Regions from separate parts of the Glutamicibacter sp. 2E12 genome, predicted to be linked through region 1. Evidence: riboswitches for the same ligand, from Rfam matches in the RefSeq annotation. Region 1 holds a riboswitch; each other region holds the start of a gene.
The links. Region 1 has a riboswitch for S-adenosylmethionine ahead of ACP3TE_RS05875 (ABC transporter ATP-binding protein). Riboswitches for the same ligand answer to the same signal wherever they lie in the genome.

Region 1 (10,586 bases):
CGTAGCGGCCAAGAACTTCGGACGCATCCCGCTGGGCAAGGACGGCGAGACGCCAAAGTTCTCCACGGTCTCGTGGATCTCGATGATGTTCGCAACCGGCATGGGCATCGGCTTGGTCTTCTACGGCGTAGGCGAGCCGCTGTACTTCTACATGTCGCCTCCTCCGGGAACGGTGGAAGGTTCCACCAGTGATGCCCTGAGCACCGCCATGGGCACCACGCTCTTCCACTGGACCCTATTCCCATGGGCCATGTACGCCATCGTTGGCTTGGGCATGGCTTACGGCAGCTTCCGGCTGGGACGCCCCCAGCTTTTCTCAGCCATGTTCAGCTCGATCTTCGGCGACCGCGCCATCCATGGTTGGGGCGGGCGCACCATCAATATCCTGGCCATCATCGCCACCCTCTTCGGCTCGGCTTGTTCGCTGGGTCTGGGCGCATTGCAGATTGGCGGCGGCATCCAGGCCATCGGGATGATGGAGAAGGTCGGCTCCGGCGTTCTGGTTATCATCATTGGCATTCTGACGGCATTGTTTGTCGCTTCTGCCGTTTCCGGCATCGAGCGAGGTATCCAGTGGTTGTCCAACACCAACATGGTATTGGCATTGATCATCGCATTGATCGTTTTCATTGGCGGCCCAACTCTGTTCATCCTGAACGTCATTCCCAATGCCATTGGCGCTTTCATCGGCGACTTGCCGGAGATGGCTTCGCGTACGGCTGCCGGCGATGGCGCAATGTCTGATTGGCTGTCCTCGTGGACTGTCTTCTACTGGGCATGGTGGATCTCTTGGAGCCCATTCGTAGGCTTGTTCATCGCCCGCATTTCCCGTGGCCGCACTATTCGCCAGTTCGTCACCGGCGTGCTGCTCGTTCCATCCAGTGTCACCCTGATTTGGTTTGCAATCTTCGGCGGTGGCGCAATCGGTATTCAGGAACGCGCTGAACGCTCCGGGGAAACCGGGGAAAAGCTGGCCAGCATTGTTGACGGCGTACCAGATATCGACTTCGATTTGATCCTCTTCGACATGCTTGGGCGCCTCCCGCTGTCGGGCTGGATGGCTACCGTGCTGATGGTCGTCACCGTGCTGCTGATTGCAATCTTCTTCGTGACCGGCGCAGACTCGGCCTCGATCGTGATGGGTGCGCTCAGCGAACGCGGCGCTGAAGAGCCATCCAAGAAGGCCGTGATCTTCTGGGGCGTGGCCACCGGCGCTGTGGCCGCGGTGATGCTGCTGGCTGGCGGCGATCATCCGGCGGAGGCATTGACCGGGCTGAAGAACATCACCATTGTTTCGGCGCTGCCATTCGTGATTGTGATGCTCCTGCTCTGCGTGGCGTTGTGGAAGGACCTGAGCAAGGATCCGCTGGTGCTTCGCGGCAAGGTGGCTCGAAAGGTCCTGGAGCAGTCCGTGGGCCAAGCGGTTGACCGCCATGAGGGCAGCCAGTTCAGCTTGATGACCACCGAAATTCCTTTGGTCAGTGCCGAGGGCAAGGCCTCCGAAGGGAAGCTCTTCGCCACCGAAGCCGCCGCTGACCCGGTGCAGGACGGCAAGAACACTGCGGCCGATGGCCAGAGCCAGAAGCCAACGACCGGGGATTCCTAACCGGCAAATCAAATGAAGCTTCTTCCCCCGCCGGGGAAGAAGCTTCATTTGTTTAACCCCAAGGGGCCTGGGAGCAGCGATTAGCCGCGCGCGCGGCAGATCGCGTTGATCTCCGGAATGCACGGCTCATTCTGCAGGCTCGTTGTGTCGCCGAGCGTGGTGCCCTCGAACAGCTGGGTGAGCAGGCGGCGCATGATCTTGCCCGAACGGGTCTTGGGCACATCTGGAACCAAGACGATTTCCCGCGGCTTGGCAATCGGGCCGATCTGCACCGCGACGGTATTGCGGAGTTCAGCAATGAATTCGGCCTGCCGTGCAACGAGCTGCTCGTCAGGCGACTCGGCAACCAGGGTCTTGTCCAGCGGTACCACGAAGGCAGTTGCAGCGTGTCCGGTCTTGGAATCCGGGGTGGGGCAGACGCCGGCTTCCACCACGCCGGGGTGGGTGACCAATGCCGATTCGATTTCAATGGTGGAAAGCCGATGGCCGGAAATATTGATCACGTCGTCGGTGCGGCCCAGGATGTAGATATCGCCGTCCTCATCGAAGCGGGCACCGTCGCCAGCCAAGAACCAGCCCTGCTCTACGTATTGTTCCCAGTAGCTGGTGTAGTAGCGCGTCGGGTTGCCCCATACGGTACGGGCCATCGACGGGCCAGTGCGCGTGATGACAATATTGCCCTGCTGGTTGGCCGGCACGCTCAGGCCGCCATCGTCAACAATGTCCACCGAGATGCCCGGCAGCGCGCGTGCGGCGCAGCCTGGCTTGAAATGTCCATCGGTCGGCAGGGGGGAAAGCACGGTCGCGCCGGATTCGGACTGCCACCAGGTGTCAACCATCGGCAGTCCTGCTTCGCTGTCCCGGCCGATCTGCTGGCGGAACCATTTCCATGCCTCGGGATTGACGGCTTCACCCACAGTGCCGCCGATCTTCACCGAGGACAGATCGTATTGAGCGGGGATGCCGTCCGGGAACCAGCCCATCAACGAGCGGACCAAGGTGGGAGCGGTGTAGTAGCTGGTGACCTTGTAGCGTTCAATGACCTCGAAGTGGCGGCCCGGGTGCGGGGCGTTGGGGACGCCCTCGTAGATTACCTGGGTGACGCCATTGGCCAACGGGCCGTAGATCTCGTAGGTATGCGCGGTGACCCAGGCGAGGTCGGCGGTGCACCAGTGCACGTCCTTGGCGCGCTGGGATTCGTCCGGGTTGGCGAACAGCAGGTTGTAGCTGGTGGCCGCCTGCGTCAGGTACCCGCCGGTGGTGTGCACCAAGCCCTTCGGCTGGCCGGTGGTTCCCGAGGTGTACATGATGAACAGCGGTGTTTCCGCATCGAATGCCTGCGCGTGGTGCTCGGTGGACTGGGTATCAACCACCTCATGCCACCAGATGTCGCGGCCTTCGGTCCACGGGATTTCGTCGCCGGTGCGGCGGATAACCAGGACCTTTTCGATTTCGTTCTCGCCGGCAACGGCCGCATCGGCGTTGCCTTTGACCGGAACCGAAGTGCCGCGGCGGAACTGGCCGTCGGTGGTGACCAGGACCTTTGCCTTGGTGTCCTCCACGCGGAACCTCAGCGCTTCGGCGGAGAACCCGCCGAAGACCAGCGAGTGGATGGCGCCGATGCGGGCGCAAGCCAAGGTGATGACAATTGTTTCAATGAGCACCGGCAGGTAAATGACCACGCGGTCGCCCTTCACCACACCCAGGGATTCCAAGGCGTTGGCTGCCTGGGAGACCCGCTCCTGCAAATTCTTGTAGGTGACGGCTACCCGGTCTCCGGGCTCGCCTTCGAAATACAGTGCGACCTTCTGCCCGCGTCCCGCAGCTACATGGCGGTCGGCGCAGTTCACTGCGGCGTTCAGCTTGCCGCCGAGGTACCAAGAAATTTCCGGTCCGCGCTTGGCATCCGGATCGGCCGGAATGATGCGGCTGGTGGTGTGCCACGGGATGTCCCAATCCAAGAGGTTCGCCGCTTCGTCCCAGAATTCCTGGCGTGCTGCCTCTGAAACTTGAGTTGAGGTTGTTGCCAATTCGGTGGTCATCGCAAACTTTCTTTGGTGAGGGGTAGCTTTGTCAGCGGGTACTAGCGGGTACTAGCGGGTATTAGCGGGTCCGGTTTCAGGTCCAGCGCTTGATAGCCCAGCGTTCTGCTATCGACAGCAGGGCATCGGTGATCTTTCCAAAGACGGCCAGCAGCACGATGGTCATGATCAGGCGGTCCAATCGGCCGTTGTTCTGCGAGTCGGTGAGCAAGAAGCCAAGGCCCATTGACGCGCCGAGGAGTTCGGCTGCGACCAGGAAGAGCCAAGCTTGGGCTAGTGCCAAACGCAGGCCGGAGAAGATCGAAGGGACCACTGCGGGCAGCTGGACGGTGCGCAGCAGCTTCAATCCCTTCAACCCGAAGGAGCGGGCTGCTTCGACCAGGTGGGCATCGACATGGCGCAACGCCAAGGCGACGGTGGTAAAGACCGGGAAGAAGGCACCAATGATCACGAGTGTGACCTTGGAATCTTCACCCATTTTCATCCAGAGCACCAGCAGCGGAACCCAAGCCAAGGAAGGGACTGCACGCAGGGCGCTGATGCTCAGTCCCAGAAATGCATCTGCCAATTTGGACAGTCCGACAAGCGCACCCAGCGCCAAGCCCAGCAATGATCCGAAGGCGAAACCGAGAAGAACACGCTGAGTGGAGATGCCGATGTGCTTTCCGAGTTCGCCATCCTGGAAGAGCTCAATGGCAGCAGAAACCACTGAACCCGGAGTTGGCAGTGTCCACGGAGCAACGATTCCGGTAACGGTGACAAATTGCCACACAGCCAGGGTGGTCAGCGGCAAGACCAGCGCAAGCAGCCATTTCGGGGCACGCAGGATCGTTGCGGCCATGCTGGCCTTCTGCTTGGCAGGTGTTTGGCTTCCGCGGGTTCCAGCCACGTTAGAGGGACTCATGGCTGGTTACTCTCCGGAGATCTTTGTTGCGTCTGCCTTGACGGCAAACTGGTCATCGATGAGGGTTTCCAGAGCTTCATCAACGGATTCCTGCTCCGAGACATCGCCGCTAGCGACCAGCGTGGGAGCAATCTTGCTCAGGACTCCAGTGAATTTGGCGTCGGGAACTGCCGGAACGTCCAGATTGGAGCGTTCCTCAATGACGGTGGCAGCAACTCCTGGTTCGAGCCCTGCTACGTCGGCCAGGATTTCTGCGGTTTCCTCGGGATTGTCAGCTGCCCAGCCACGAGCCTTTTCGTAGGCATCGACAACGAGCTGGGCGAGTTCGGGGCTCTGCTCAATGAAGTCTTCGCGAGCGTTCAGCGCACCGTAGGTGTTGAAATCCAAGTTCCGGTAAACCAGTTGCGCGCCGTCTTTTTCGGCAGCGGCCATGATCGGATCCAAACCGCTCCAGGCATCAACCGAGCCGTTGGCCAGGGCGGTACGTCCATCGGCATGCTGGAGGTTCTGCAGCTTGATGTCAGCTTCACTCAAGCCCGCGGATTCCAGCGCCTGCAGCAGGAAGAAGTATGGGTCGGTGCCCTTTGTAGCGGCCACGGTCTTGCCAGCGAGATCTTCAACGGACTCGATTTTCGAGTCCTTATCCACTACCAGGGCCGCCCATTCCGGCTGCGAATACAGTGCGATGGTCTTGATGGGTGCACCGTTCGAACGGTTCAGGAGCGCAGCGGAACCGGCTGTGGAACCAACATCGATTGCGTCGGCGCGAAGAGCTTCATTGGCCTTGTTGGAACCAGCGGACTGGATCCATTCGACATTTACGCCCTGCTCCTTGGCGGCTGCTTCCAACCATCCCTTTTCCTTGAGTACCAGGCTCAGCGGGTTGTAAGTGGCAAAGTCGATGGACAGGGTCTGACCATCCGAGGAGGCTGTAGCGTTTTCGCCAGCACAGCCGGTCAGGGCAACTGCGCCAACGATCAAGGCGGCGGCGGACAATGCAGTGCGGCGGGTGAGACGGTTCAAAAGCATGGAGAATCCTAGAATTGTGCGTGCAAGCGGTGTAGGTGAAAAGGCAAAGGGGACGAATGGTTCGGGACCCACGGCGTGGCCGGGACTAATGGTTGGTTGGGTCGACGCCGAGCAGGCGCAATAGGTGCAGGCGATCTGCAACGAACTTTTCATCGGTATGCCGGCGTGGATGCACAGCTGAGATGGACAGATCCTCGATGACGCCCGCTGCACTATGCCCAGCGCCTCGCCCCAGAACAATCACGCGGTCAGCCAAAGTCAACGCCTCGTCCACATCATGGGTCACCATGAGAACAGTGGTGGGGAACGATGCGTGAATCGAGAGCAGCAGATCCTGCATCTTCAAGCGTGTCAGCGCATCGAGGGCGCCGAAGGGTTCATCAAGAAGCAATACACCCGGGCGCCGAGCCAGCGCGCGAGCCAGCGAAACCCGTTGCGCCATGCCTCCGGAGATCTCGCGTGGGCGCAAGCTGGCTGCATGGCTCAGACCGGTCAGCTCGATCAACTCATCGATCAGCGAGTTGCCGGCGCGCTTATCGGTTTCCGGTGCCAGGCCCAGTGCAATGTTCTGGCGAACCGAGCGCCATGGCAGCAGCCGGGGCTCCTGGAAGGCAACGGCGCATAACTCGTTGATGCCGGTGACCTCGCGGGTGCCGGTGCGGATGGTGCCGGTGGTGGGGTGGTCCAAGCCCGATACTGAACGCAGCAGCGTGGATTTTCCGCAACCGCTGGCTCCAAGAATGGCCACGACTTGACCTGCTGGAATTTGCAGGTTGATATCGGTCAGAACGGTGCGGCTTTCCATCTTGGTGGTGAAGGTTCGCGACACGTTGCTGAACTGCACGTCCAGGGCGCTTGAAGCTGAGGCAACGGGAGCTGCCTCGGGCGCTGCAAAGGAAAGAGTCATGTTCATCTCCATCGTTCCTGGCGGTAGCACCGGCCTGCAGAGCAAAACTCCAAAGGTGGTTGCTGCGGCGTCGTGGAGCCAGATCTCTCGGCCGCTCGGGATGGTTACGTGTCCATTACAACGAGTCGAACGATTTGAACGCAAATCTTGCGTAATATGAAAAAATCTTCGACAACTACGTCACATTGCCCAGAAATTTCGTTATTTATTTTATTGCAGGCCGGTTTGCTCGACATTAAGCAAAACTTTGCAACTCATCTTCGGCAGGACGCGGATTAGGCTGTGAAATTTGAAGATGGGCACTGCCGGCACTGGGACGAAATGTGACTTCGCGGGTTGGAAACGCCGGTTTATTACCGTTACAAATGAATTACGACCCATCCAGAGCGGCTGAGAGATCTGGCTCCACGACGCCGCAGCAACCACCCCAATAGCGGGACGGTGCTACCGCCAGGACCGATGGAAAGAATTGAGAACCCTGATGCCTATTGGTGAATCGCACAATGCCCTCGGACTGGACTTCAACCAGCTCAGTGACCCTTCGCAGGCCACCACAATGGACCTGGACAAGTTTGAAGAACAGCTGCCGACCAGGCAATTGCTGAAAATCACCCCCGGACCAAGTGCGGATGAGCAATACGACCGGCTGGCCGAAATTTTCCGTCCCGTTTTTGCGCAGATCGCCGCGACAGCCAAGGACCGCGACTTGAACCGCGTGCTTCCTTTCGAGCAGGTAGGCCTGCTGAATCGCGAGCGTTTCGGTGCGCTGCGCCTTTCCGTTGCCGACGGGGGCTACGGCGCACGGCTGGTGGATGTCTTCCGTCTGCTCATCGAGCTGTCCGAGGCGGACTCCCACGTAGGCCAGCTGTGGCGTGCGCATATCGCATTCGTCGAGAACGTCTTGGCGCTGGAGGACGAAGAGCTGCGCAAGAAGTGGGTCGCTCGCATCGCTGCCGGGCAGATTATCGGCAACGCCTACACCGAACGCGGTGGCAACGCCCTGGGCACCTTGAACACCAAGGCCAGCACCGTGGACGGGCGCTGGGTGATCGACGGTGAAAAGTACTACTGCACCGGCACCATTTTTGCCGACTGGACCACCGTTGCCGTGGCCCACCCGGAGCTCGCCGGCCGCCAGATCGCCGTGGTCTCCACCCAGCGCAGCGGCGTCAAGATCCTCGACGACTGGGATGGGTTCGGCCAGGGCCTCACCGGAACCGGCACTACCGAATTCCACCAGGTCCCGGTGGATTGCTTCATGCCGCAGCAGACCAATGACTCCGAAGCGGCGATCTTCCAGCTGGTGCTCATGGCCGTGCAGGCAGGCATCGCCCGCGCCGCATTGAACGACCTGCGTCACGCGGTGCAGGCACGCACCCGCATCTTCACCACTGGAACCGGGGTGCCGGTATACCAGGAACCCCAGGTCCTCCAGCTGGTGGGCGAAGTTTCCGCGGAGTCCTTCGCTGCCGACTCCGTGGTGATCGGCGCAGTCCTTGAAGTTGAAGCCGCCTTGGGCGATCCGGGACTGAACGACGAGGAACGCTACGCCGTATGCGAGCTGGCCGCCAACCGCGCGCAAACCGTGGTGCAGCCACTGGCCATCGGCGTGACCAGCAAGCTCTTCGACGCACTGGGAGCCTCTTCCACCAGAAGCGGCTGCAACCTGGACCGGCATTGGCGCAATGCGCGCACCATCGCCACCCATAACCCGGCGATCTACAAGGCGCGCATCGTCGGGGACTACGAGATCAACGGGGTCCAGCCGCAGCGGCTGTCCGTCACCGGCGAAGATTCGACCCAGCGGGCTTGAGGGCCTGCGACGTAAACCAGCAACTTTCCACGATTACCGACCTATGGGGGCAAAGCCATGAGCGAGAACAAGCGCGAGATCCTATTCAACGCATTCGACATGAACTGCGTGGTGCACCAGTCGCCGGGCCTGTGGCGCCATCCGCAGGACAAGGCCTCGACCTACAACACCCTGGGCTACTGGACGCACCTGGCCAAGGTGCTGGAAAAGGGGAAGTTCGACGGACTGTTCCTCGCCGACGTGCTGGGCACCTACGACGTGTACAAGGGCACCAACGTCACCCCGCTGGGCTCCGGCGCCCAGGCACCGGTCAACGACCCGATGATGCTGGTTTCCGCCATGGCCGCCGTGACCGAGAACCTCGGCTTCGGCGTCACCGCGGGCACCGCCTATGAGCACCCGTACGCTTTCGCCCGCCGCCTGGCCACCCTGGACCACCTGACCAACGGCCGCGTGGGCTGGAATGTCGTCACCGGCTACCTTCCCTCGGCCGCCCGCAATATGGGCCAGGAAGACCAGATGGAGCACGACGAGCGCTACAACCACGCCGATGAGTACCTCGAGGTGGTCTACAAGCTGCTCGAAGGCTCGTGGGAAGACGACGCGGTGCAGAATGACAAGGCCACCGGCGTCTACACCGACCCGGCCAAGGTGCACCCGATCGAGCACGAAGGCAAGTACTTCAAGGTTCCGGGCATCGCCATCACCGAGCCGTCCACCCAGCGCACCCCGGTGATCTACCAGGCCGGCGCCTCCAAGCGCGGCACCGAGTTCGCCGCGTCGAACGCCGAAGCGATCTTCGTCAATTGCCCCACCCGCGACCTGCTGAAGGAAGCGGTCAGCAAGATCCGTGACGCTGCCGAGGCCGCCGGGCGTGGCCGCTACGACATCAAGGTCTTCGCCATGCAGACCATCATTACCGCCGAAACCACCGAACTGGCCCAGGCGAAGTTCCAGGACTACAGCTCCTACGTGGATATCGAGGGGTCGCTGGCACTGCTGTCCGGCTGGACCGGCATCGACATGTCCGTCTACGGCCCCGACGATGTCATCGGCGACGACGTGAAGTCCAACGCCATCCAGTCCTCGGTGGAAACCTTCAAGAAGGCCAGCGGCGATACCGGCAAGCCGTGGACCATCCGCCAGCTGGCCGAATGGATCGGCGTGGGCGGATTCGGCCCGGTCTCCGTCGGTTCCGGCGCCGAGGTAGCCGAGAAGCTCATCGACTGGGTGGAGTACACCGACGTGGACGGCTTCAACCTCGCCTATGCTGTCACTCCGGGCACCTTCGAGGACATCGTCGAGTACGTGGTTCCCGAGCTGCAGGCGCGCGGGGTCTACAAGACCGAATACACCGAGGGCTCGCTGCGCCACAAGATGTTCGGCGCCGGCGACCGCGTGAAGGACACCCACCGCGCAGCCCGGTACAAGATCTCCAACCGGATGGCCGCGCAGGCCTGATATGTGCCCGTAATTGTCAAGTAGGCATGGGTTAGCACCCGCTCGGCTGGATTGCCGAGCGGGTGCTTTTCACCTCCCTGATCGACCCGGTGGTGCGGCGTGTCTTGGTGACGCGTGGTCAGTCTGACATACGCGGGTTGGTTACCGCATGACCCTGTTTCGGCGAGAGCAACCAGCTTGTCTAGGATCGAGCGTGGCACCTCTTGGGATGCTGCTCATAGGCCTTCCGCTGATGCGCTCTTCACGCTGCATGCTCCACTTGGCATGATATGAGAGGCGAGTCTTGCAGAATTATTCGTCCATCACGGCCAATGACCAGCACCAACCGGCAAGTTCACGGGCAATCGCGGTGCACGCGACGGTGTGCTTCTTCTTGTGGCTGGCCAGGGTATTCCACCGCTGGTTCAGGCGCCGATTCCCGGCATCGCCCCGTGCCGCTGCCTGGGCCGATGCCTTGGCCCACCGGTCGGTCATGGTTTTCCCCGGCTGGTACCGCGGTTTGTGATGCCATGCAGCCTCGACGAGCAGCCGGCGGGCATGGGTGTTCCCGGTCTTCGTGATCCCGCCCAAGGACCTGCTGGTCCCCGAGGAATATTCGCTGGGCACCAGGCCAAGATAGGACGCAATGGTGCGGCCGGTGAATCGATCCCAGTCACCGAGCTCGACTGCGAGAGCGAACCCGGTCAGGGTGTTGATGCCACGCAGGCAGCACAGCCTGTTGGTCACGGCAGTGAACTGGGATTCGGCAGCCATCTTGCTGATCTGCTCATCGAGCCGGTCACGCCGGGCAAGACCGAAAGTGGCCGCATCGAAGGCAGCGTCGA
Region 2 (10,586 bases), 330 kb from region 1:
GATTATCGGGGTGATGGGCGGGCATGCGATGAGCCGGGGCACTGCGCAGTATGCGCAAGCTTTGGAGCTTGGGCGCATGATTACCCGGGCCGGCTACGCGGTCGCCACCGGTGGAGGCCCCGGCGCAATGGAAGCCGCCAACGCCGGTGCGTGGCTGGCCGATTACGGGCAAGAAGATGTCGCTACGGCATTGCAGATGCTGGCCGAAGCGCCAGATGCGATCCATCAGCGCACCGGCTGGGCGAGAACTGCGCTGATGGTCAAGGAGCGTTTCCCGAGCCAGCGGCAGTCCCTGGGCGTGCCAACCTGGTTCTACGGCCACGAGCCGCCGAATCTGTTTGCCACCCAGATTGCCAAGTTCTTCACCAATTCCATTCGTGAAGCGATTTTGCTGGAGCAGTCCAACGGCGGGCTGGTAGTTCTGCCCGGGGCCGCCGGCACGGTGCAGGAAATCTTCCAGGATGCCTGCGAAAACTACTACGCTACCGGTGCTCGCGTGGTGCCGATGGTGCTGATCGGCAAGGACTATTGGACGAGGGATCTGCCTGCTTGGCCGCTGCTTCAGGCCCTGGCCAAGGACCGTGTCATGGAACAGAAGATTGCTCTGGTGGAAACCGCCGAAGAAGCGATGGAGTTCATCCAGAGCATGCAAACCCTGCGCCGGCGTACCCGGCGGCCGGAGAACAGCTAGAGCACGGCATGGAAAATGCCGGTACAGCCAAAGCTGTACCGGCATTCGAATCGCAGCAGGCTGCTATCCGATGCTGACGTCGAAGATCAGGCCCAAGCAGTAGGTGATGGCCGCTGCGCCCCAGCCGATGGCTAGCTGGCGCAGGCCGCGCTTGAGCGGGGAGGCACCGGAAAGCAGTCCCACGATCCCTCCGGTGATCATCAGGGCCACGCCTACCAGGACTACCGAGACGAGGATCGCGGTCATGCCGGAGAGCCCAAGGATATAAGGCAGGATCGGCACGACCGCGCCGGAAGCGAAAAGGATGAACGAGGTGGCCGCCGCGCCGGTGGCCGACCCCAGTTCCTGGTGCTCCTTCTCGAGTTCTTCGCCGCGGCCTTCCGGGTTCAACGAGAAGTCGGGGTTGCAATCGCAGGTGAACAGGCCCATGCGTTCTGCGGCCCGGTGCGCTGCATCTTCATCGCTCATTCCGCGGGCCTTGTAGATCAGCACCAGCTCGTTGGCGTCCAGATCGAGGTTCGGGGCGGCGGTTAGCGTGACCTGGGTTGGTCGCGAGGCGGTCAGCAGCTCGCGCTGGGAACGCACCGAGACGTATTCGCCAGCTGCCATGGACAGTGCGCCGGCCAGCAAACCGGCAACACCGGAGAACAGCACGAAGGTCGCTGAAACACCGGTCGCACCGATACCCATGATCAACGCCAGGTTGGAAACCAGCCCGTCGTTGGCGCCGAAGACCGCAGCGCGGAAGTTGCCCGAAAGGCGCGCACGGCCTGCTGTAGCCAGCGCCCGGACGACCTCTTCGTGGACCTGTTCGTCGGCCGCCATCTGCGCGGTGGCGTCCTTGTCGTCGCGGTAGGGCGAACTGCTTTCGGAGCGCTGGGCCATGGCCAGCACGAAGACCGAACCGAAATGCAATGCCAGGAAGCGCAGCATGGTGCGTCGCAGCGACGGGCGGACTTCCTTGAAATGCTCGCCGAGCAGGACGCGCCAGTGGGATTCGTGGCGGGCTTCCGCCTCTGCAAGGCCCAGCAGGATTTGCCGTTCTTGACCGGTTTTCTTTTCCGCGAGGGCCCGGTAGATGGAGCCTTCGGCGACTTCATCTGCGAGATACTTGCGCCATCGCTGGATCTGCGCTTTGGTAGGTTCGGTTTCTGGGTGCTGTGGCATCGCGACGATGACCCTCCTGGAACATGGATTTTCCAATGAAACCCGTGGATCGGATCAACCACCCAGTTTAGTCAGGGCTCCTGCACTTGGGAATTTGGCAAGGCTAAAAGCAATTCGCTTGCCCGCGGGATCTCCGGCTACCGGCAGCACCAGCTGCAATTCAGAAGTGGCCGGATCATAGGTCGGCCGGCGGGCGCAACGGGCAATGAGCTGTTCAAGCCTGAGCGGATCTGCAACGTAGCGGGTGCGCCAGCGGCCTTCGGCCTTGAACTGCACTTGGCCGGTCTGGCGGTCGATGACGGGCAGAATCGGATATGCCATGGGACGTCAACTCTCTTGCGAGCTCTTGCCCGTGCACCTGTTGATGCGCGGACCGCTTCCTCATCCGAACCACCCATGAACTTGGGGTTGGTGCGCGGCCAGTCGGAGCTTGGCGCCGCGTCTCGTGAAGCAACATTTCCGATGGTACCGCCGGTGGCAGGGCGCGGTGAAGTCCGAATGCGTAATATGACTGCGGCTCAGCTGCCCGGGGCAAAGGCATTGGCCAGTTGCTGCAGCTTCTCGCGTTGTTCGGCCCATTGCCCCGCGGTGTAGCCGGGCAGCAGATCCAGTTGCGCGGTCCAGCCAGCACGGCCATCGAGCTGCTCGCGAATAATGTCCAAATGCCCTGCATGGCGGGAGGTCTCGGCGAGCGCATGGATGAGCAGGTGATCCAATGTGGTATTCCCGGCTGGCCCCCACCACGGTACCTCTACGGGGCTGACCAGGGGCAGGGTGCTGATGGCCTCATCGGCGAAGGCGATGGCTTTCCGATAGAGGCCGATCAGCTGTTGCGCGCGCATGTCTGCTGGCGGAAGGAAATCCGCGTCGGGATCATGCGGAGCTATGAACTCGCGAACGTAGCGGTCATTGGCCTTGCGCTTGAGGCAGGTGCCGAAATATTCGTATTCATTGATCGCCAAATGGTGTAGTACACCCAGGATATGGGTGCCCGTAGGGGTGAGCGGGGTGCGGGCCAGGTGCTCGGCGAGGCCTTCTGCCTTGAAGATCGCATTCTCGCGTGCGTCGTTCAGGTACCCGCAGAGCTTGTCCTTGGTGCTGTCCATGGACAGAGTCTAGTGACCGTGGTGGGTCCGCGGTAGGGGCGCCGTGTGTTTACCATTGGTAAACTTGCCCCGCAGGCCTTGAAGCCAAAGTGGTTGCGGTTGTAGTTGCTGCAAAAAACGTCGATGGAGCCAAACGATGAAAACCTTGCCAGTTGAACCAACCGGTGCTGCGATCAACATCGGTGCGAGGCTGCGCGGGGTGCGCCAGACCCAGCGCATGACCATTGACCAGGTCGCCGAGCTATCCGGACTGACCAAAGGTTTCCTCTCACGTGTCGAGCGCGACCTGACCAGCCCTTCGGTTTCGACCCTTTTGCGGTTGTGCGAAGTGCTGGGCATGGAAGTAGGTACCCTCTTCGAGGTTCCAGAAACGAAACTGGTCCGCCTGGAGCAGGCTCCCCGTGTTTCCCTGGGCGGCGACGGCATCACGGAGCAGCTGGTTACGCCACGCAGCGAGAAGCGGGTGCAGATGATTCGCGCTGAGATTGCGCCCAAGGGCACCGGTGAAGCAGAACTGTATTCGGTGGATTGCGAGCTGGAAGTGCTGCACGTGATCGCGGGAAAATTCATCCTGGTATTGCCAGATCAGCGCGTAGAACTCGAAGCAGGCGATACGATAACCTTCCCCGGGCGTGAACCGCATAGCTGGGAAAACGATTCTGATGAGGTAGCTGTGGTTACCTGGACGCTGATCCTCTCATGACGCCAAGCCCATGCGCCTGCTGCCAGGGCACGGCATGAGCGGTGCGGCTGCGCGTTCGTCTGCGGGGAGATGAACCGCGTATTCTAGGAACGATGCGTTGTTTCGGGGCGCTCGGAACGATGAGTGATGGGAGAGGCGTGAGGACAGGCGAACCAACCGCTGCGCAAGATCAACTGCGCAGTATCAGCTGGTGGGCTTCGATACTTTTCGGCGTTCTTATTGGCACCACCTTGACCTGGATCCGCACCCAACGCAATTTCTTCTTCATTGGCGCAGCGATTCTGGCCGTCGTCATTGTCACCATTGGCGTGCGAACGATTCGCCGACGTGCACGCTTCCCGCTGATGGCGCAGGCGCGCACCTCGTGGGTGTATGTGCTGTGGACCGGTGTCCTGCTCATCCTGGCCGGACCGATCCAGCTGGTGTACGTAGCCGATGACCTTTCTGAACTGACGATCAAATCGCTGGTAATGTCCGCAGGCTTCTGCCTGGGCATTCATGAGGTCGATCGCGCGCTGGTGAAAGCCAGCAAGAAGCGCTCCGGTGAGGCCTAGCCTTCCGATTTGGGCGGAATAGCCTGAAATGTAGTCAAAACATCCAATACCCTTTGGCGCGATTTTGCATAGTGTGATCCTGATCAACTTTCCAGAAGGGGTTGCCATGTCAGGAAAAACCGCGAAGAACCACACCGCAGAACCAGGCCTCAAGAAGGTCCTCGGCCGCTGGGATGCCTTGGCCATAGGCGTTGGCGCGATGATCGGCTTTGGCTGGGTCGTGCTCACCGGCGACTGGATTACCACCGCCGGTCCGCTGGGAGCCACGCTGGCTATGCTGGTTGGCGGTGGCATCATGGCGGTAGTTGGCCTGACCTATGCCGAACTCGTTGCGGCCATGCCGAAAGCAGGCGGTGAGCACAACTACTTGCTGCGCGCCATGGGCGCCCGCTGGTCTTTTGCCGGTTCGTGGGCCATCGTCGGCGGCTACATTGCGATCGTGGCCTTTGAAGCAGTGGCACTGCCCAAATCCGTGCTCTATCTCTTCCCGGAGCTTTCGCAGATCAGATTATGGGAGATCGCTGGCTCAGAGGTCTACTTGACTTGGGCGCTGGTCGGTGTCGCCGGTGCGATAGCGATCACCTGGATTAACATCCGGGGCATCAAGACCGCCGGTGTAGTGCAGACCTTCGTGGTGCTCTTCCTCTTCGTCATCGGCGCAATGCTGCTTGCTGGCGCATTCACCGGGGGCGAGAGCAGGAATATGGAACCATTCTTCGAAAACGGGGTGGCCGGCTTCTTCGGCGTGATGATCGTGGTGCCGTTCATGTTCGTCGGCTTCGACGTGATCCCGCAGTCCGCCGAGGAATGCGACATCGCCCCGCGAAAAATTGGCAAGTACGTGGTGATTTCGGTGCTGATCGCCACCGCCTGGTATGTGGGGATCATCCTGGCCACCGCCTCGGGAATGGGCGCTTCGGCGCTTTCCGGATCCGAACTTGCCACTGCCGACGCGATGGGGGCACTGTTCAATTCCGAAATCATGTCAAAGGTGCTGATCGCCGGCGGCATTGCCGGCATCCTCACCTCGTGGAATTCGTTGCTGATGGGTGCTTCGCGACTGATGTACGCGATGGCCAGTTCCGGGATGCTGCCACGCTGGTTTGCCTACCTGCATCCGAAGCACCGCACACCGAGCCATGCACTGCTGTTCATTGGCGGCCTCTCCATTCTGGCTCCATTCTTCGGCACCGCCATGCTCGGATGGTTGGTGGATTCCGGTTCGCCGTCGATCGTGATCGCCTACCTGCTGGTGGGCGTGGCGTTCTTGATTCTGCGCCAGCGCGAACCGCAGATGCAACGCCCGCTGCGCGTGGGCGGTGCGGGAAACGGCGGCAAGGTCATCGGCGTACTGTCGGTGGTCTTCTGCGCCGGCCTGATTTCGCTGTATCTTCCGGGAATGCCGGCGGCCATCGGGTGGCAGCCGTGGCTGCTCTTCGCCGCTTGGTGGATCCTGGGCATGGCCTTCTTGCTGCGGGTGCCACGCGGGATTGCGCCGGGCGAATTCGCGGAAGAGGAATTGCTGCAGAAGCTGAGCATCCGCCAGCAAGCCAAGCTCGGTGCCACCGGCCCGGACGCCGCAGCAACGCGACGCGCCAGTGCGCCGCACGATAGCCGGACTCGGCTCAAGGGCTGACGGCTGCACCTGGGGCACGCCGCGGGATCTGGCTATTGCAGAGACTGCGGCGTGCCTATTTCTGTGCCCGGCGCAGGGCCAGCCAGAGCGAGGCGGCGGCATCCGGATCATCGAGATTGGCGCCAAGCAATTCCTGGGCCACGGTGATGCGGTGGCGCAAGGAATTTCGGTGGATGCCCAATTCGCGGGAGGCTTCTTCCCAATGGCCGCGATGGCGCAGGTAGGAGGTGACCGCGGAGAGCAGATCGGCGCGCGCGTACGCTGCGAGGGCCTTGACCCAGGTCTCTGCGCTGGCATCGAAGCCCGGGGCGCCGCAGGCCATGGTCCCGAACGGGACAGCGTCCAGCGTTTGGCGCAGGGCAGGCAAATTGGCAGGGATCTCGGCCAAGTTCAATGGTTGGGAGAGTACGGCGTGGACTTCGGGTGCGGGGGAATCAAATCGCCCGCACGCCATCGGGCCCGTTGCGGTTGCAGCCTGCGGTGCCACTGCCTCGCCATTGCCGGAACTGTCTGCGGGTTCGGGAAGTATCAAATAATGTTCGGCGCCGTCCTCATAGTGAAGCTGGCACTCGCGTACCGCTGCGGCGACATCGGGCAAGGCGGCGGGGCGCGCCAGCGAGGGCAGCGCATGAAGTGCGGTTGCTGCATCGGTATCGGCACCTGCCCGGTACAGCAGGATTCGCACACGAACAGGTATTCTGCCCAATCCGGCTTCTTCCCCGACCAGGCGTGCCGCCTCGGGCTGGCCATGCAGCAACAATTTTGCGGTGGCCGAGCTGAGCGCGTTATTCGTGCTGGCAGCCAATTCCCGTTGCCTGGCGCGCAAGGAGAGCAACGTGCAGGCCGTCATGATGATCTGCCGGTCGGCCTTGGTCGGCCTGCGCCCGGCGGAAACTCCGAGATATCCGTGGATCGTGGTTCCGGACAGGATGGGATAGAGCGCAACTTCGTGGCCCTGGACCTCGAAGGTGGACGCCGAGGGCATGCCATTGCGCCGAAAGCGCATGGACTCGTGGCGGAGTTCGCCCAGGAACGCTTCGGCGGATGCCGGGTAGCAGGCCGCCGGCCGGGAATCGACGGAAAGATAGGCGGCCCAGCCGTTCACTGCCTCAGCCAAGCCCCGCACGACTGCATTGATGGCATCCGGGCGTACGGCGGCACGCGCCAAGGCAGTCTGCGTGCCCAAGGAACCCATCAGGTTCGAAGCCTGATCACGTGAGGCCAGGCGCCAGTATGCCCGTGAAATGTTCTGGAAGGGCACCTGGTCCGGGACGATCCCCAGCTCTATGCCGGCAGCGTCGCAGGCGGCGATGACGTGCTCGGGCACCGTGCGAAGCCATGGACCCAGCCCCAGCCCCAGGGCGCAGACTTTTTTGTCCTGCAGCCGGCGCATGTATGCGCGGGAAGCTTCCTCGCTCGCGGCGAATGGCATGCCGGTGGTCAGCAGCAGCTCGCCGCCGTCCAGATAGGTGGTGGGATCTTCCAACTCAGAGACATGCACCCCGCTGACCGGCTGGGCACGGAAGGTTCCGGTGCTGGCAGGGAAGAACTCGGTGCCCAACTCCGCGCCCAGCTGCAAAAGCGTAATCATTGGGTAAATTATCCAAGAAAGATGCTGGACTTGGATGCAATGACCAATGACGCGTGTCACGGGGATTTCTAGGCTTGAGCCATGACTGAAACCCTTGCTTCCACCGACGCCCCAACCTTGTCCCAGACCAGGCACCTTGCCACCAGCATCCCCGGCCCGCGCTCTGCGGCCCTCCATGAGCAGCGGGTGCAACAGGTCAGTAGCGGTTTTGGCGTCACCTTGCCGGTCTTCGTCAGCCGCGCCGATGGCGGGATTATCGAAGACGTCGACGGAAATCGCCTGATCGACTTCGCCTCGGGGATTGCCGTGACTTCACTGGGTGCCGCGAACCGCCGCGTGGCCGAACGCGTGGCCAAGCAGCTGGCGGACTTCACCCATACCTGCTTCATGGTCACCGAGTACGAATCCTTCACCCAGGTGTGCAGCTGGTTGAACCAGCACACCCCCGGCGAGTTCGAGAAGCGCACAGCGCTGTTCTCCACCGGGGCCGAGGCCGTGGAGAACGCGGTCAAGATCGCCCGTGCTGCCACCGGACGCGCTAACGTGCTGGTCTTCGACGAGGCCTACCACGGCCGTTCGCTGCTGACCATGGGCATGACTGCCAAGATCAATCCGTACAAGATGAATTTCGGCCCGATGCCCGAGCATATCGTGCGCGCCGCCTCGGCCAACCCGTTGCGGCCCTCTGGGGGAGCGGCCACCGTCGAAGCGGTCCTGGCGTCCGTCGAGCAGACCTTGATGGACTACGGCCCCCAGACTTTCGCCGCGATGGTGATCGAGCCGATTCAGGGCGAAGGAGGTTTCGTTGTCCAGATGGCCGGGTTCATCCCGGGGCTGCGCAAGCTGGCCGACAAGCACGGTATTGTGCTGGTCATCGACGAGATCCAGGCCGGCATGGGGCGCACCGGGAAGCTATTCGCTTCGGAGCACGAAGGCGTGGCAGGTGACCTGATCCTCACGGCCAAGGCCCTGGCCAACGGAGTTCCGCTGTCCGCGGTGACTGGGCGCGCCGAGCTGATGAATGCCCCGCACGCTGGCGGCCTGGGCGGCACCTATGCTGGCAACCCGCTGGCTTGCGAAGCGGCGCTGGCTGTATTCGAGCAGTTCGAGGATGGGATGCTTCTGGATAACGCCCAGCTCATCGAGCGGGTGTCCCGCGAGGTTCTTGAACCACTGATGCAGCAGAGCCCGGTGGTTGCCGACGTCCGCGGCCGCGGAGCCATGCTGGCTATCGAGTTCGCCGACCGGGGCAGCTTGGCGCCGCGCGCCGATGCAGCCGCGGCGGTTTCCAAGGCCTGCCATCGAGCCGGGGTGCTGACCCTGACCTGCGGTACGCACGGCAATGTGCTGCGCCTGCTGCCGCCGCTGGTGATCGGCGAAGCACTGCTGCGCGATGGATTAGAGGTGCTTGCCCAGCAGATTCGCAGCGTCGCCAGCTGATCGCCCTGCTGCAGTTTCGGCCCATGCCGCAGCCCGTTCGCGGGTTGTGGCATGGGCTATTTCTGCCTGGATTCCCGGGCTGCGCGATAAGTGAATCTTGACGTGACCCAGCAGACAAAATAGCATAATGGAAAACTGAAGTTTCATATTAGACAACTTGGACTTTCGTTCTTGGATGTCTGGGGAGGAAGTTGCGATGAAGGAAATCCGCATCGAGGAAAACGGGCATCTGGGACCCATTAATGCCGCGGTGATTCCACGCTATGCAGGTGGTGGCACCTACGCCCGGCTGCCGCGACTGGATCAGGTGGAGAAGGCCGACATCAAGATTGTTGGCGTGCCTTTCGACACCGGTGTCTCCTACCGGCCCGGCGCCCGCTTTGGCGCCAACCACGTGCGCGAATCCTCGCGCCTGATCCGCCCCTACAACCCAGCCACCGACACCTCGCCGTTTGCGCAGAGCCAGGTGGCTGACGCGGGGGACATGGCGGTCAACCCGTTCAACATCAACGAGGCTATTGAGACCATCGAGCACAACGCACTGGAGCTGACCAGTGACGGCTCCACCCTGGTCACCGTGGGCGGAGACCATACCATCGCGCTGCCATTGCTGCGTGCCGCCTCGCAACGAGCCGGTGCTCCGGTAGCGATGCTGCACTTCGACGCGCACCTGGACACCTGGGACACCTACTTCGGTGCCGAATACACCCACGGCACCCCGTTCCGCCGTGCGGTCGAGGAGGGAATCCTGGATACCGAGGCGATCTGCCACGTCGGCACCCGCGGTCCGCTCTATGGCAAGAAGGACCTGGAAGACGACCAGCGCTTCGGCTTCGGCATCGTCACCAGCTCGGATGTCTACTACCAGGGCGTCCGCGAAATCGTGCACAAGCTGCGCGACCGCATCGGCAACCGCCCGCTGTACATCTCGGTGGACATCGACGTGCTGGACCCAGCCCACGCCCCGGGTACCGGAACCCCGGAGGCCGGCGGCATCACCAGCCGTGAACTGCTTGAAATCCTGCGCGGTTTGCGCGGGTTGAACATCATCGGCGCGGATATTGTCGAAGTCGCCCCCGCCTACGACCATGCGGAGCTGACCGGCGTGGCCGCCTCGCATGTCACCTATGATTTGATCAGCCTGATCAGCGACTTCCGCGCCAGCAAGGGGATGAGTAGCTAATGAACGAGCAACCGCAACGCAACGGCGGCGATCTGGTCATCGAGACCCTCACCGCGCTCGGTGCCAAGACCGTATTCGGGATCCCCGGGCAGCACGCCCTGGGACTCTTCGACGCCCTCTCGCGCTCAAGCTTGGAGTTCATCTCCTCACGAGTGGAGAACAACTCCGCCTTCGCCGCCGATGGCTACTCCCGCGCTACCGGGGAAGTGGGCGTGCTGTTCCTCTCCACCGGCCCGGGCGCGCTGACCTCGCTAGCGGGTCTGCAGGAGGCCTACGCCACCGGCGTGCCCATGGTCGTGGTGGCCAGCCAGATTCCGCTGGACGGCCTGGGAGCCCGCCGCAAGGGCATGCTGCATCAGCTCGATGACCAGAAGGCCTCGGCCGCCAACGTCACCAAGTTCCAGCAGACCGTGCATCATGCATCGGGCATCCCCTCGGCGATCCAGGACGCGTGGGCCCGGGCCATTACCGTGCCGATGGGGCCGGTGTGGGTTGAGGTGCCGCAGGATGTCCTG
Region 3 (10,586 bases), 440 kb from region 1:
TCACGTTCAACGGCACCGACGACGGTGGGGACACTGGCGTCGTAGCGGTTGCGGATGCGCACGGTCTCGCGTTTTTCGAAGTCGACGCCGCTCAGGTGCTCAATGAAGGTCGTGACAAAGTGCTGTCGGGACTGCTCGCCATCGGAAATGATGTCGATGCCGCGCTGAGTCTGTTCAAGAACCGCAGCACGCATGGCGTCCTGTTGGCCTTCGCGCAATTGCGCGCCTTCAAGCTTCCATGGTGACCAGAGCTTTTCAGGCTCGGCAAGCCATGAAGGCTTGGGCAGGCTGCCGACAATTGACGTGGGGATAAGCGGGGAAGTCATGGGATATCTTTCGGGATCTTAGGCGACAGGAGCCGGGTAGGAAGAAGACCACTGAGCGAGCAGCTCGCGATTCGGAATAATGAAATGCTCTTCGGTGAACTTCCCTTGGATCTTGCCTAGCTGGGTTCGTTCTTCGCGGTCATAAAAAACGCGGGTGGGGGAGAAATCCTGGGCGCCGAGACTCGGGTGGTACACAGCAGGCGCTCCTGAGTTGGCGTTGTAGATCTCGGGGCGGTAGATCTTCTGGAAGGTCTCCATGGTGCTGATCAGGCTGATCAGCTGCAGATTGGTGTAGTCGTTGAGCAGGTCACCGCGGAAGTAGAACGCCAGCGGTGCCACGGCACCTGGCGGCATGAAGTAGCGGACGCTCAAGCCCATTTTCCCGAAGTACGCATCGGTCAATGAATTTTCGTCCTGCTGGTATTCCAAACCGAGCACTGGATGGCTGTTGCCGGTGCGGAAATAGGTCTTGGAAGTCGAGACGCTGATGCAGATCACCGGCAGCTGGGCAAAACGTTCACGGTATGCCTGTGAGTTCAAAAAATGTTGGAAGAGCTGTCCATGGAGATCACCAAAATCTTCTGGCAGCACCGGAGCTCCGCTGTCATTACATGAGGCTGGAAGCACTACGCTGAAGTCGTAATCGCGGACATAAGAAGAAAAATTATTGCCGACTATTCCCTGGGTTCGAGTGCCTAGTAGTTTATCCACGATCGTGGTTTCAAGGACTTCTAAAAGGGGAAACTTCTGGTAGTTATTATCGGCAGTGAAATGCACATTGGCAGAAATGATTTCCAATTCCAGCGCATAGCGGTCTCCCTGGGGATTGTCCCAGTGAACCAGGGAATTGAAGCGGCGGTTGATCATTGTTAAAGCATTGTTCAGGTTCTCTTCGCGGCGCTCTCCACGCGCCAAATTGGCGAAGTTCGTGGTGGTGCGCGAATTTGTCGAAGGGGAGTAATTCTCGTCGAATTTAGTGGTGCTAATGCTGAAGGTCAACGCGTCTGCCATGATGGCCAATCTGTTTCTGAGGGGACCGTGGTGGGCCGAGGGGAAGTCGTTGCGTCAATCATGCAGGGTGATTCTTGATATCAGGTAACTCGATATAACTATGGATTGATATAGACTCTGGCTATGGTTCAGGGAACAAATGGCTTGACGCTGCAGCAGCTGCGCTATTTCGTGGCGGTAGCCTCCGAGGGGTCCATCTCGGCTGCCGCCGACTTGATTTACGTCGCGCAGCCCAGCATGTCGGCGGCGATGAAGGAGCTCGAATCGCGGGTGGGGCGCACCTTGCTGGTGCGCTCGGCCAGGGGAGTGACGCTCACCGCCGAAGGCGCAGAATTCCTGGGCTACGCCCGGCAGGTGCTCGAGCAGGTGGAGCTTCTTGAGCACCGCTACCTCGGCCGCCCTTCCGCCAGACGACTGCTGGGCGTCTCGACCCAGCACTACTCCTTTGCGGTGGATGCGTTTGTCCGGATGGTGCAGGCCAGTGGAGCCGAGGAATACCAGTTTTCGCTGCGCGAGACCCGCACCGAGCAGATCATCGAGGACGTGCGCACGCTGCGCAGCGACATCGGGATCCTGTACCGCAACGACTTCAACCGGAAGGTCATCGACAAGCTGCTGCGCGAATCGCGGCTGGTCTTCCACCCGCTGTTCCTGGCCGATCCGCACATTTTCATCTCGCGCAGCAACCCGCTGGCCACCCGTGACCAGGTCACCCTCGAAGACCTCGAAAACCTGCCCCGGCTGACCTTCGATCAAGGCGCGAACAACTCGTTCTACTTCGCCGAGGAAGTGCTCTCCACACGCTCCAGCCAGCGGGAAATCCAAGTCTCGGACCGTGCGACCATCTTCAACCTGATGATCGGCCTGGGAGGGTACACGATCTCCACCGGCATCATCAGCGACGAGCTGGATCCATCCATCGTTGCCATCCCGCTGGACATCGACGAGCGCATCGAGATCGGCTGGATCGATCACGCCGCGATCCCGCTCACCGACCAGGCTCAGCGCTACCTGCAAGAAGTCCGCGCAGTGGTGGCCAGCTTCGGGGTGGAAGTGCTCGGCTGAGCCGCCAACAGCGTAACCCCCGGTCATCGAGTGCCGCTCCATCGTCATAAACTTCCGGGAAAACCTTGAAAGTCTCGGGGTTTTTCTCATTTTGGTGCGTCATAAAGTGGCGCCAGCCACCGCGTCATCATGACAAGTGCACGACATATGAAGCTTGGCGGCCTTGTATGAAGCCGGCCGCCCGATAGCGCTTGCACCCCTCGCAGCCCATGGCCAACCATGGAAGAACAACAAACCATCAAGAGCGACTAAGAGATCTGGCTCGTTGACGTCGCAGCAACCATCGGGAAACCGAAAGGTGCTAATGCCAGGAACGATGGAGCAGTTCCGAACGCGTTTTTGCGCGTTGCGCTTCGTGTTGCCACACGACGCCAATCGGTGCACTCCCTCGCAGAGAATCGAGGAGGAGCTATGAGCCAAGGAACCGACGCGGTGCACGCAGGGTACCGCCCGAGCGGAGACTTCCGCCCGATGCTGCCGCCATTGCACAATTCTGCAGCCTACCAATTCCAATCGCATGCCGAAGCGATCGAGAAGTTCGCGCTGCGCCAGGCCGGCTTCACCTACTCGCGTACCGGCAACCCCACTGTCTCGATCCTCGAGCAGCGCGTGGCCGCGCTGGAAGGCGGGGCCCAGACGGTAGCCACCGCTACCGGCCAGTCCGCCGTCGCCCTGTCCCTGCTGGCCCTGACCCAGGGACCCAAGCACATCGTGGCTTCCTCCTCGCTCTACGGCGGCACCGTGGACCTGCTCACCGACACCTTCGCCGACTTCGGGATCCGCGTCAGCTTTGTCGACCAGGCCGATCCTTTGGCTTGGGCTGCGGCCATTGAGTCGGACACCCGGGCGTTCTTCCTGGAGTCGGTCTCCAACCCGCTGTGCACCGTGGCCGATATCCCGGCCATTGCGGCGATCGCCCACGAGCACAACATCCCGGTGGTAGTGGACAACACCCTGGCCACCCCGCTGAATGTGCGCCCGCTGGAACTCGGTGCCGACATCGTGGTGCACTCGGCCACCAAGGGCCTGGCCGGACACGGCTCGGTGCTCGGTGGGGTCGTGGTGGACTCGGGGAAATTCGACTTCTCCGATGCCGCCCGCTGGCCGCAGATCGCCGCCCCGCGGGTGCGTCTGAACAACACCTCGCTGCTTGAGCGCCACGGACCGGCCGCCTACGCAATGCTGGTGCGCTCCAAGTTCCTGCACGATCTGGGCCCGACCCTGGCCCCGGCCAGCGCCCAGGGAATCCTGGCCGGAATCGAAACCCTGCCGGTGCGCGCCGCCCACGTGCAGCGCAGCGTCACCAGGCTGATCGACGCGCTTGCCGAGTATCCGGGCATTGCCGCCATCCACCACCCCGCGCTGCCCGAGCACCCCAGCCACGAGCTGGCCCGGGCGCTGGCGCCGAAGGGCACCGGCTGCGTGCTGGCCATCGAGCTGGCCCACCCGGCCCTGGTTTCCCCGGTGATCGACGGGCTCAAGCTGATTTCCCTGGCCGCGAATGTGGGGGACACCCGCACCATGGTCTCCCACCCGGCGACCATGACGCACTGCCGGCTCTCGGAGCAGCAGCTGGCCGACGCCGGCCTGAACACCTCCACCCTGCGCCTGTCGGTCGGTCTGGAAGACCCCGCCGACCTGCTCGCAGATATCACCCAATCGCTGGATCTTGCATTGGCCGCAACCCAGGCCACCGCCGGCACCAAGGAAGTGAGTTTCGCATGAGCGGCTTCAACACCCTCGCCGTCCACGCCGGCCAGCACAAGGACCCGCACACCGGTGCGGTGATCCCGCCGATCTACCAGACCAGCACCTTCATCCAGGACGGCATCAACGTGCTGCGCGCCGGGCACGAATACTCGCGCGGCTCCAACCCGACCCGCAACGGGTTCGAATCCCAGCTCACCGCGCTGGAAGGCGGCGCCGCCGGCTTCTCCTTCGCTTCGGGGATCGCGGCCGAAGATGCGCTGCTGCGCGCGGTGCTTCAGCCGGGCGACCACATCGTGCTGGGCGCCGACGGCTACGGCGGCACCAACCGGCTGATCTCCAAGCTGCACGGCAAATGGGGGATCACCTCTTCGGCGGTGGACATCACCAACCTGGATGCGGTGCGCGCCGCGCTGCGCCCGAACACCGCGCTGCTCTGGGTGGAAACCCCGTCCAACCCGCTGCTGGGCATCGCCGACCTGGCCGGGTGGGCGGCCATCGCCCGCGAACACGGCGCCCTGCTGGTGGTGGACAACACCTTCGCCACCCCGTACCTGCAGCGGCCGCTGGATTTCGGCGCCCACGCAGTGGTCCATTCCACCACCAAGTACATTGGCGGGCACTCCGACGTGCTCGGTGGTGCGGTCATCGTGGCCGATCACCTGCACCGCGGGCAGAGCCTGGCCGAAGCCGTGGGCTACCAGCAGTTCGCCGGGGGAGCGGTCTCCGGTCCGCAGGATTCCTACCTGGCCGCCCGCGGGCTGAAGACCCTGGGCCTGCGCATGGAACGCCACGGGGCTACCGCCTCCACCCTGGCCCGCTGGCTCGATGACCAGCCCGAGGTCACCCGCGTCTACTACCCGGGACTGGAACGCCACCAGGGCCATGAACTGGCCAAATCCCAGTCCGCGGCCGGCCGTGGCTTTGGCGGGATCCTCTCGTTGCAGCTCTCCGATGAAGCCGCCGCCCGCGCCTTCGCCCAATCCATGGAGTACTTCCAGCTCTCGGTCTCCCTGGGCGGGGTGGAATCCCTGGTCTGCTATCCGCGCGAAATGACCCATGCTTCGCTGATCGGCACCCCGCTGGAAATCCCGGCCAACCTGGTCCGCCTCTCGGTGGGCATCGAGGAAGCCGACGACCTGATTGCCGATCTGGAACGCGGGCTGGCCGCGGCCGCGAAAGCAACCAGCGCGGACAGCATCCAGCACCGCAGCCTGGCCACAGCCTGACCTAAGGGCAAGTGGATTGAAACATGCCGTGTAAGGAGGACACTGACATCGGCGAACTGCCGATCCTAGTCTCCGCCTGCGATTACCCAATTTTGAAGGTCTGCCACGAAATACTGGTAATCAGATTCGGAGATTCCTCGGAGCTGTGGCCGAGTCGGGGACTGCGATATGTAGTAATGCCGTTGATGCTTGACTTTCAGGCTCACTCTCACGCTTTTCTAAGGTCCGTCCTCAGCGGTGGGAAGTTTAGGGATTTCAGCACACCGGTCTGCCAAGACCCGTAACCGGGGATGGCGAGTGATTGCCTGAATCAATTTCTCATCCGGGATTCTCAATTCCGAGAGGGCAGCGAGGTAGGTAATCAGATGAACAGAGTCGGAAATGATTTTGAGCTGGTAGAAGTTACTGATGTCGCGGTGCTTCTTCGTTCCGCCATGGGCGACGTGATGCCGTGCCCATACGGCCCAATCGACCCACTTTTCGACATCGAGTTGGAGTTGTGTTTTGAGCTCTGCCGGGAGCTTGTCATGCAATCTGATCAGACGGTTTTTCAACTCAGTATTTTTTCCTCCGTCAAGGCACCAGGTATCGAACCCCTCAGCGGCTGCGAGAACTTGGCTTAAATGCTCTTCTACCATGAGTGGCGAGTGGCCGATGAGTCCAACTACCAAATTCCACGCATACTGCGCCTGTGCTCCAGAGGTTAGCCGTTGCCAGGCCTCCAAGAAGTTACCAAGCGACACATCGTTGAAGGTGAAGACGGTGCCACCAGCCTCGGTGTAAAGATCCGGTTCGCTTTGATGTCCCGTATAGCACAAAAGGGAGACTTCTTCACCGTCAACAGTCTGCGCCTTGATCGACTCGACACCGCTCGTATTGAACGTCGCCAGACTCATCAGGCCCAAGAGCGGGCTGGTTCTGTGGAGTAGCTCCTCAGCAGAACTGGACAAATCATCGATGAGTGCAACTTCTGCATCGGCACTGGCGAAAAGCTCGATACTTGCCCCACGACGCCGCCGGTTTGTCATGAAGCTTAATTTCAGAGCAGGGTCAGCTTCGGTTGCTGGAGAGATCCAAGGTCGTGTTGCATACGTATTGATGCTGTAAGTCGTGTCCGCTATTGAACCTGTGGCCCAACCTGCCCGATAACCACCAATTACTGGCAGCGTGAATGGGCAGAGGTAAGTCCCGTCCTCCTGTTTTTCGCCCGGATGCTCGACTCCCTCGATCTGTGTCCACAGCGGTGCACCGAATCGTCCGTCGCTTGTTAGATAGTAGAGATTATCAAGCGCGACCCTGAAGCTGCGAAACTCGCGGCAGTCGGCGGAGGCCACATGCGCGCCAACGCAGACCCACGAGGAGTGCCAGAATTCTTCTTGGATCTGACTTCCCATTTTTGCCTTGTAGCTTCTGCGTTCTGCACCCCATATGCAGACTTTTTTCCCAGAATCGAGCTCGCCATAGATTGTGCTTGGCAAAGTGTCGCTTTCGAATTCACGGCTACGCTGGAACCATTCGTTGGCTTGCTCTTTCTGTGGCTCCGGAGGGAGCCCTCCAATGAGTTCCAGATCTGCACCTGAATTCTGACTCCAAGTAATTATTCCGGGCACGCGATTAGCTGGTGATTCAGGAAAGTAAAACCAGCCCTTGAGCCGGTGGTCATCGCTTGTCTTCATGGTACACAGCCTAGCTGCTGCAAACATCACTCGAATATTGATCTAAAGTGACGCTGATTGATTTACCATATTGGGCGGACAATCGCTCCATCAGGGGTGGACACTACGTCACTGGTTATAAAGCTGAAAATTGAGTTTCTCCGTAGGTTCGGAGCGTTCCGACATAGATTGGATAGATCCGCTGTGGAGTCAAGTGCCGGAATCTTTTTATCTACTCAAATCGACGGCATCGGAAGCCGCGAGGGCATTAGGAAAATAGGGGTGCCCATGGAATGTGAAGAGGTTCTCGTGACAGCACTAAGCCGCGGTGAGCCCCTGGTCGTTCAAGGCCAACCAGCACTCAGGTACAGACTGAACTGCGAAGGGAGGGTCCTCATAACTGAGAATATTGTTGAAAGACTAGGTATCCAGTTGGTGGGTGAGGCGGCCTGAGCGCCGTAGATTCGCGAAGAAGGCGATGCACAGACCCAATTTCATGTCGTATCATTACCATTTGCCGAACATGCCAGGTTTAAGAAATCGAGCAACACTGAACTGGCCAGTCTGATAAATATTTGAGCCAACCTGGATGCCAATTACAGGAAGGGAACCAACCGAAGTACTTGCATGAGTAGCCGTGCTCGATGGGCAGGTAACTGAGACCCTGAGTGCCATTGTCGTTCCAATCAGTACCAAGGCGGAGTTCCGTTCCTTAGGGTCCTTTATTGAGGCACCGCAAAATGACTGGGCTTCCATCGCAACGCAGAAGTTCCCCTCGAATCCGTGGATTCTGCGAGAGGAGCTGTCCATGGTGGCGGTGCTGGATCGGACCGAGCGTTTCAGCACCATAACTGGCGAGCTGTGGCTGCTCGTGGAGCCCGATTCGGGCAGCCGGCCACACAAATCAGGCGTTGGCTTCCAGATGCTTCGCTGCCAGCACGAGGTAGTGGTCAGCATTGGTCTTCAAGCCGGCGACTTCCTCATCGCTCAGCTCGCGGCGGACCTTGGCAGGGACACCGGCAACCAGCGAACGCGGCGGAACCTGCGTGCCTTCCAGCACCAGTGCACCGGCAGCAACCAGCGACTGCTCGCCGATGAGGGCACCGTTCATGACGGTGGCGCTCATGCCGATCAGGCAGCCATCGCCCACGCTGGCACCGTGAACCACTGCCGAGTGGCCTACCGAGATGCCCGCACCCAGGGTGCAAGGAAAACCTTCATCAGCGTGCAGCACGACGTTGTCCTGCAAGTTGGTGCCTTCGCCTACGCGAATCGGCGCTGAATCGCCCCGCACGGAAACACCGTAGAAAGCGCTGGAACGGTCAGCCAGCTCGACATCGCCGCTCAAGGTGGCGGTAGGTGCTACGAAAACGTCCTGGCCGACCTTCGGGGTCGCGCCGTCAATAGTAATGATGTGCGTCATTTCACCTACTGTAATGGCCAAGCATTGCAACGGCGAGTTCGCTACCGAAGATCTCAAGTCCGCGTGCGGGCCGCGGCCACCAGCGCACGCTGCCAATCCCGATCCTCCTCGTCGGCGCGCAACGACAGTCCCAGTTCCCGCGCTGCATCGAGGAGCAGCAGCTGGCTGGTTGGTACCGGTGCGGCAAAATCCACCTGCGCGAAAGGGCCTTCAACGCCGGTGAGCACGGTGGTCCGGTTCGCGTCGTGGGCATCATCCAGCGCACTGTCCCGCTGGGCGCGCCAGAACCAGCGCGCGGTATCGAATGCGTTCGCGAATTCATCCCACGAACCATAGGTTTGCTGCGCATACGACGCTGCCTGCGAGGCGACGTCCTGAGCTACGCGCTGATCCAAGAAGCCGCAGGAGGCGGCGGAGCGGGCGACCATGACGGCTCGTGAAAGATCCCACGCCAGGAAGTCCAATTCCTGCACACCGCGCTCATTGCGCTGCAACCGGCGCAGCGACAGCAATTCTTCGCGCGCCTGCGCGGACGTCCGTGCCTGCCTGCCAAGCGCCTTGCGGTGCTGGGCCAGAACTGTGCCACCAGCATTGACCAGCTCCCGGGACTGCTGCCAGCCAGAGCGATGCCCCTGGGACAGCAAGGACCAGAGCTCCTGCACGGCATCCTCAGCATCGAAGATGCCCCACGCTTCGGCCAGGATGATCCGTTCTTCTTCCGGATCGGGGAAGAGGAAGGTATCGAGGTTCGCCCCTCGGCACAGTGCATAGCCGCTGCTCATGGCCAGGGGAAAAGCCAGCGGATCGCCGGCCAGCGACTGCCGGTAGCGCGGCCGATGGTGCTCTGGCAGCTGCAGCGCCTGGACCTTCAACGCCTCGCGGCGCTTGCTTGACGCCTTGAGCAATGGCCAGCACGCCGAGGCGGCAACCAGCAGGGCGAGGACGGCCAGTGCTGCATAATCCATGCTTAGGAGAAGACGATGGTGCGCTGGCCGTCAAGCATTACCCGGTGCTCGGCATGCCATTGCACGGCGCGGGTCAGCGTCCGTCCCTCCACGCTGCGGCCCAGCTCAACGAGCTGCTCGGCGGTGCGGGTGTGCGAGACGTGGGTGACTTCCTGGTCGATGATCGGACCTTCGTCGAGGTCCGCGGTGACGTAGTGCGCGGTGGCACCGATCAGCTTCACGCCGCGAGCATAGGCCTGGTGGTACGGCTTGGCGCCCTTGAACGAGGGCAGGAAGGAGTGGTGGATGTTGATGACCCGGCCTTCCATGCGCTCGCAGAGCGAATCCGAAAGGATCTGCATGTAGCGAGCAAGCACCACCAGTTCGATGCCGTAGTCCTCGGCGAGCTTGAGCAGCTCAGCCTCGGCCTGCGACTTGTTCTCCTTGGTCACCGGCAGATGCACGAAGTCCACCCCGTAGAAGTCGGCCATCGGCTTCAGATCCAGGTGGTTGGAGACGATCACCGGCACATCGATGGCCAAGGTGCCGGCACGCTGGGCGAACAACAGGTCGTTCAGCGCATGCCCGGCCTTGGAGCACATGATCATGGTGCGGGTGCGCTTGGTGCCATCGTCCACACGGAGGGACATATGGAAGTCATCGCGGATGGGCGCGAGCCCTGCGCGGATCTGTTCCAGGGACTGCTCGGTGGCTACCTCGATGCGCATGAAGAAGGTGCCGGTTTCGGGCGAGAGGAACTGCTGGGACTCGGTGATATTGCAACCGGCACCCAGCAGACCTCCGGAAATGGCGTGGACGATGCCGGGGCGGTCGATGCAAGATAGGGTGACGATGTACTGGTTCATGGATTCTAAGGTAGCGCCCGCCAGCGATGTTCTGCCAATTCCGTGAGCTACATTGCGCTTGCCGCGAGCCGCTGAACGTAGTGCGCCGCCGCCATCGCGGCCTTCCTCCCGGCCCGGGTAGCACCCAAAGTCGAAGCCGACGCGCCATAGCCGACGAAGAACAGCCCGGGCACCGCCACGGCGGCCACCCCGTCCTCCATCAGGATGCCGCCTTGAGCCGTGTGCAGTTTCAGATCGCGCAAATGCCGGTGGGCATGCCGGAAACCGGTCGCCCATAGGATCGCATCGATCTTTTCGCGTGACCCGTCGGAGAAGACGACGGCGTCGGATTCCAGATGGTCGATCTTCCCCCGCGAAACC

Region 2: another riboswitch for S-adenosylmethionine. It lies ahead of ACP3TE_RS04290 (hypothetical protein); the one in region 1 lies ahead of ACP3TE_RS05875 (ABC transporter ATP-binding protein).
Region 3: another riboswitch for S-adenosylmethionine. It lies ahead of ACP3TE_RS03785 (O-acetylhomoserine aminocarboxypropyltransferase/cysteine synthase family protein); the one in region 1 lies ahead of ACP3TE_RS05875 (ABC transporter ATP-binding protein).

What each region holds. Positions count from the first base shown of each region.
Region 1 is NZ_CP188297.1:1,265,798-1,276,383, reverse strand. Features, by position in the region: gene ACP3TE_RS05895 (BCCT family transporter) at 1-1,606, shown strand, start outside; gene acs (acetate--CoA ligase) at 1,687-3,648, opposite strand; gene ACP3TE_RS05885 (ABC transporter permease) at 3,725-4,489, opposite strand; gene ACP3TE_RS05880 (aliphatic sulfonate ABC transporter substrate-binding protein) at 4,559-5,581, opposite strand; gene ACP3TE_RS05875 (ABC transporter ATP-binding protein) at 5,667-6,488, opposite strand; SAM riboswitch class I at 6,494-6,595, opposite strand; SAM riboswitch class I at 6,863-6,954, shown strand; gene ACP3TE_RS05870 (acyl-CoA dehydrogenase family protein) at 6,970-8,301, shown strand; gene ACP3TE_RS05865 (LLM class flavin-dependent oxidoreductase) at 8,359-9,762, shown strand; gene ACP3TE_RS05860 (IS110 family transposase) at 10,054-10,586, opposite strand, start outside.
Region 2 is NZ_CP188297.1:935,339-945,924, reverse strand. Features, by position in the region: gene ACP3TE_RS04300 (LOG family protein) at 1-691, shown strand, start outside; gene ACP3TE_RS04295 (VIT1/CCC1 transporter family protein) at 755-1,858, opposite strand; gene ACP3TE_RS04290 (hypothetical protein) at 1,913-2,179, opposite strand; SAM riboswitch class IV at 2,196-2,309, opposite strand; gene ACP3TE_RS04285 (DinB family protein) at 2,377-2,964, opposite strand; gene ACP3TE_RS04280 (helix-turn-helix domain-containing protein) at 3,101-3,667, shown strand; gene ACP3TE_RS04275 (hypothetical protein) at 3,805-4,221, shown strand; gene ACP3TE_RS04270 (APC family permease) at 4,328-5,857, shown strand; gene ACP3TE_RS04265 (PucR family transcriptional regulator) at 5,913-7,448, opposite strand; gene ACP3TE_RS04260 (aminotransferase class III-fold pyridoxal phosphate-dependent enzyme) at 7,530-8,888, shown strand; gene speB (agmatinase) at 9,085-10,071, shown strand; gene ACP3TE_RS04250 (thiamine pyrophosphate-binding protein) at 10,071-10,586, shown strand, end outside.
Region 3 is NZ_CP188297.1:825,767-836,352, reverse strand. Features, by position in the region: gene ACP3TE_RS03800 (methionine synthase) at 1-326, opposite strand, end outside; gene ACP3TE_RS03795 (DUF1852 domain-containing protein) at 345-1,337, opposite strand; gene ACP3TE_RS03790 (LysR family transcriptional regulator) at 1,461-2,402, shown strand; SAM riboswitch class I at 2,635-2,725, shown strand; gene ACP3TE_RS03785 (O-acetylhomoserine aminocarboxypropyltransferase/cysteine synthase family protein) at 2,814-4,127, shown strand; gene ACP3TE_RS03780 (cystathionine gamma-synthase) at 4,124-5,338, shown strand; gene ACP3TE_RS03775 (HEPN domain-containing protein) at 5,557-7,014, opposite strand; gene ACP3TE_RS03770 (gamma carbonic anhydrase family protein) at 7,898-8,416, opposite strand; gene ACP3TE_RS03765 (DUF1266 domain-containing protein) at 8,470-9,381, opposite strand; gene purU (formyltetrahydrofolate deformylase) at 9,384-10,226, opposite strand; gene ACP3TE_RS03755 (flavin-containing monooxygenase) at 10,274-10,586, opposite strand, start outside.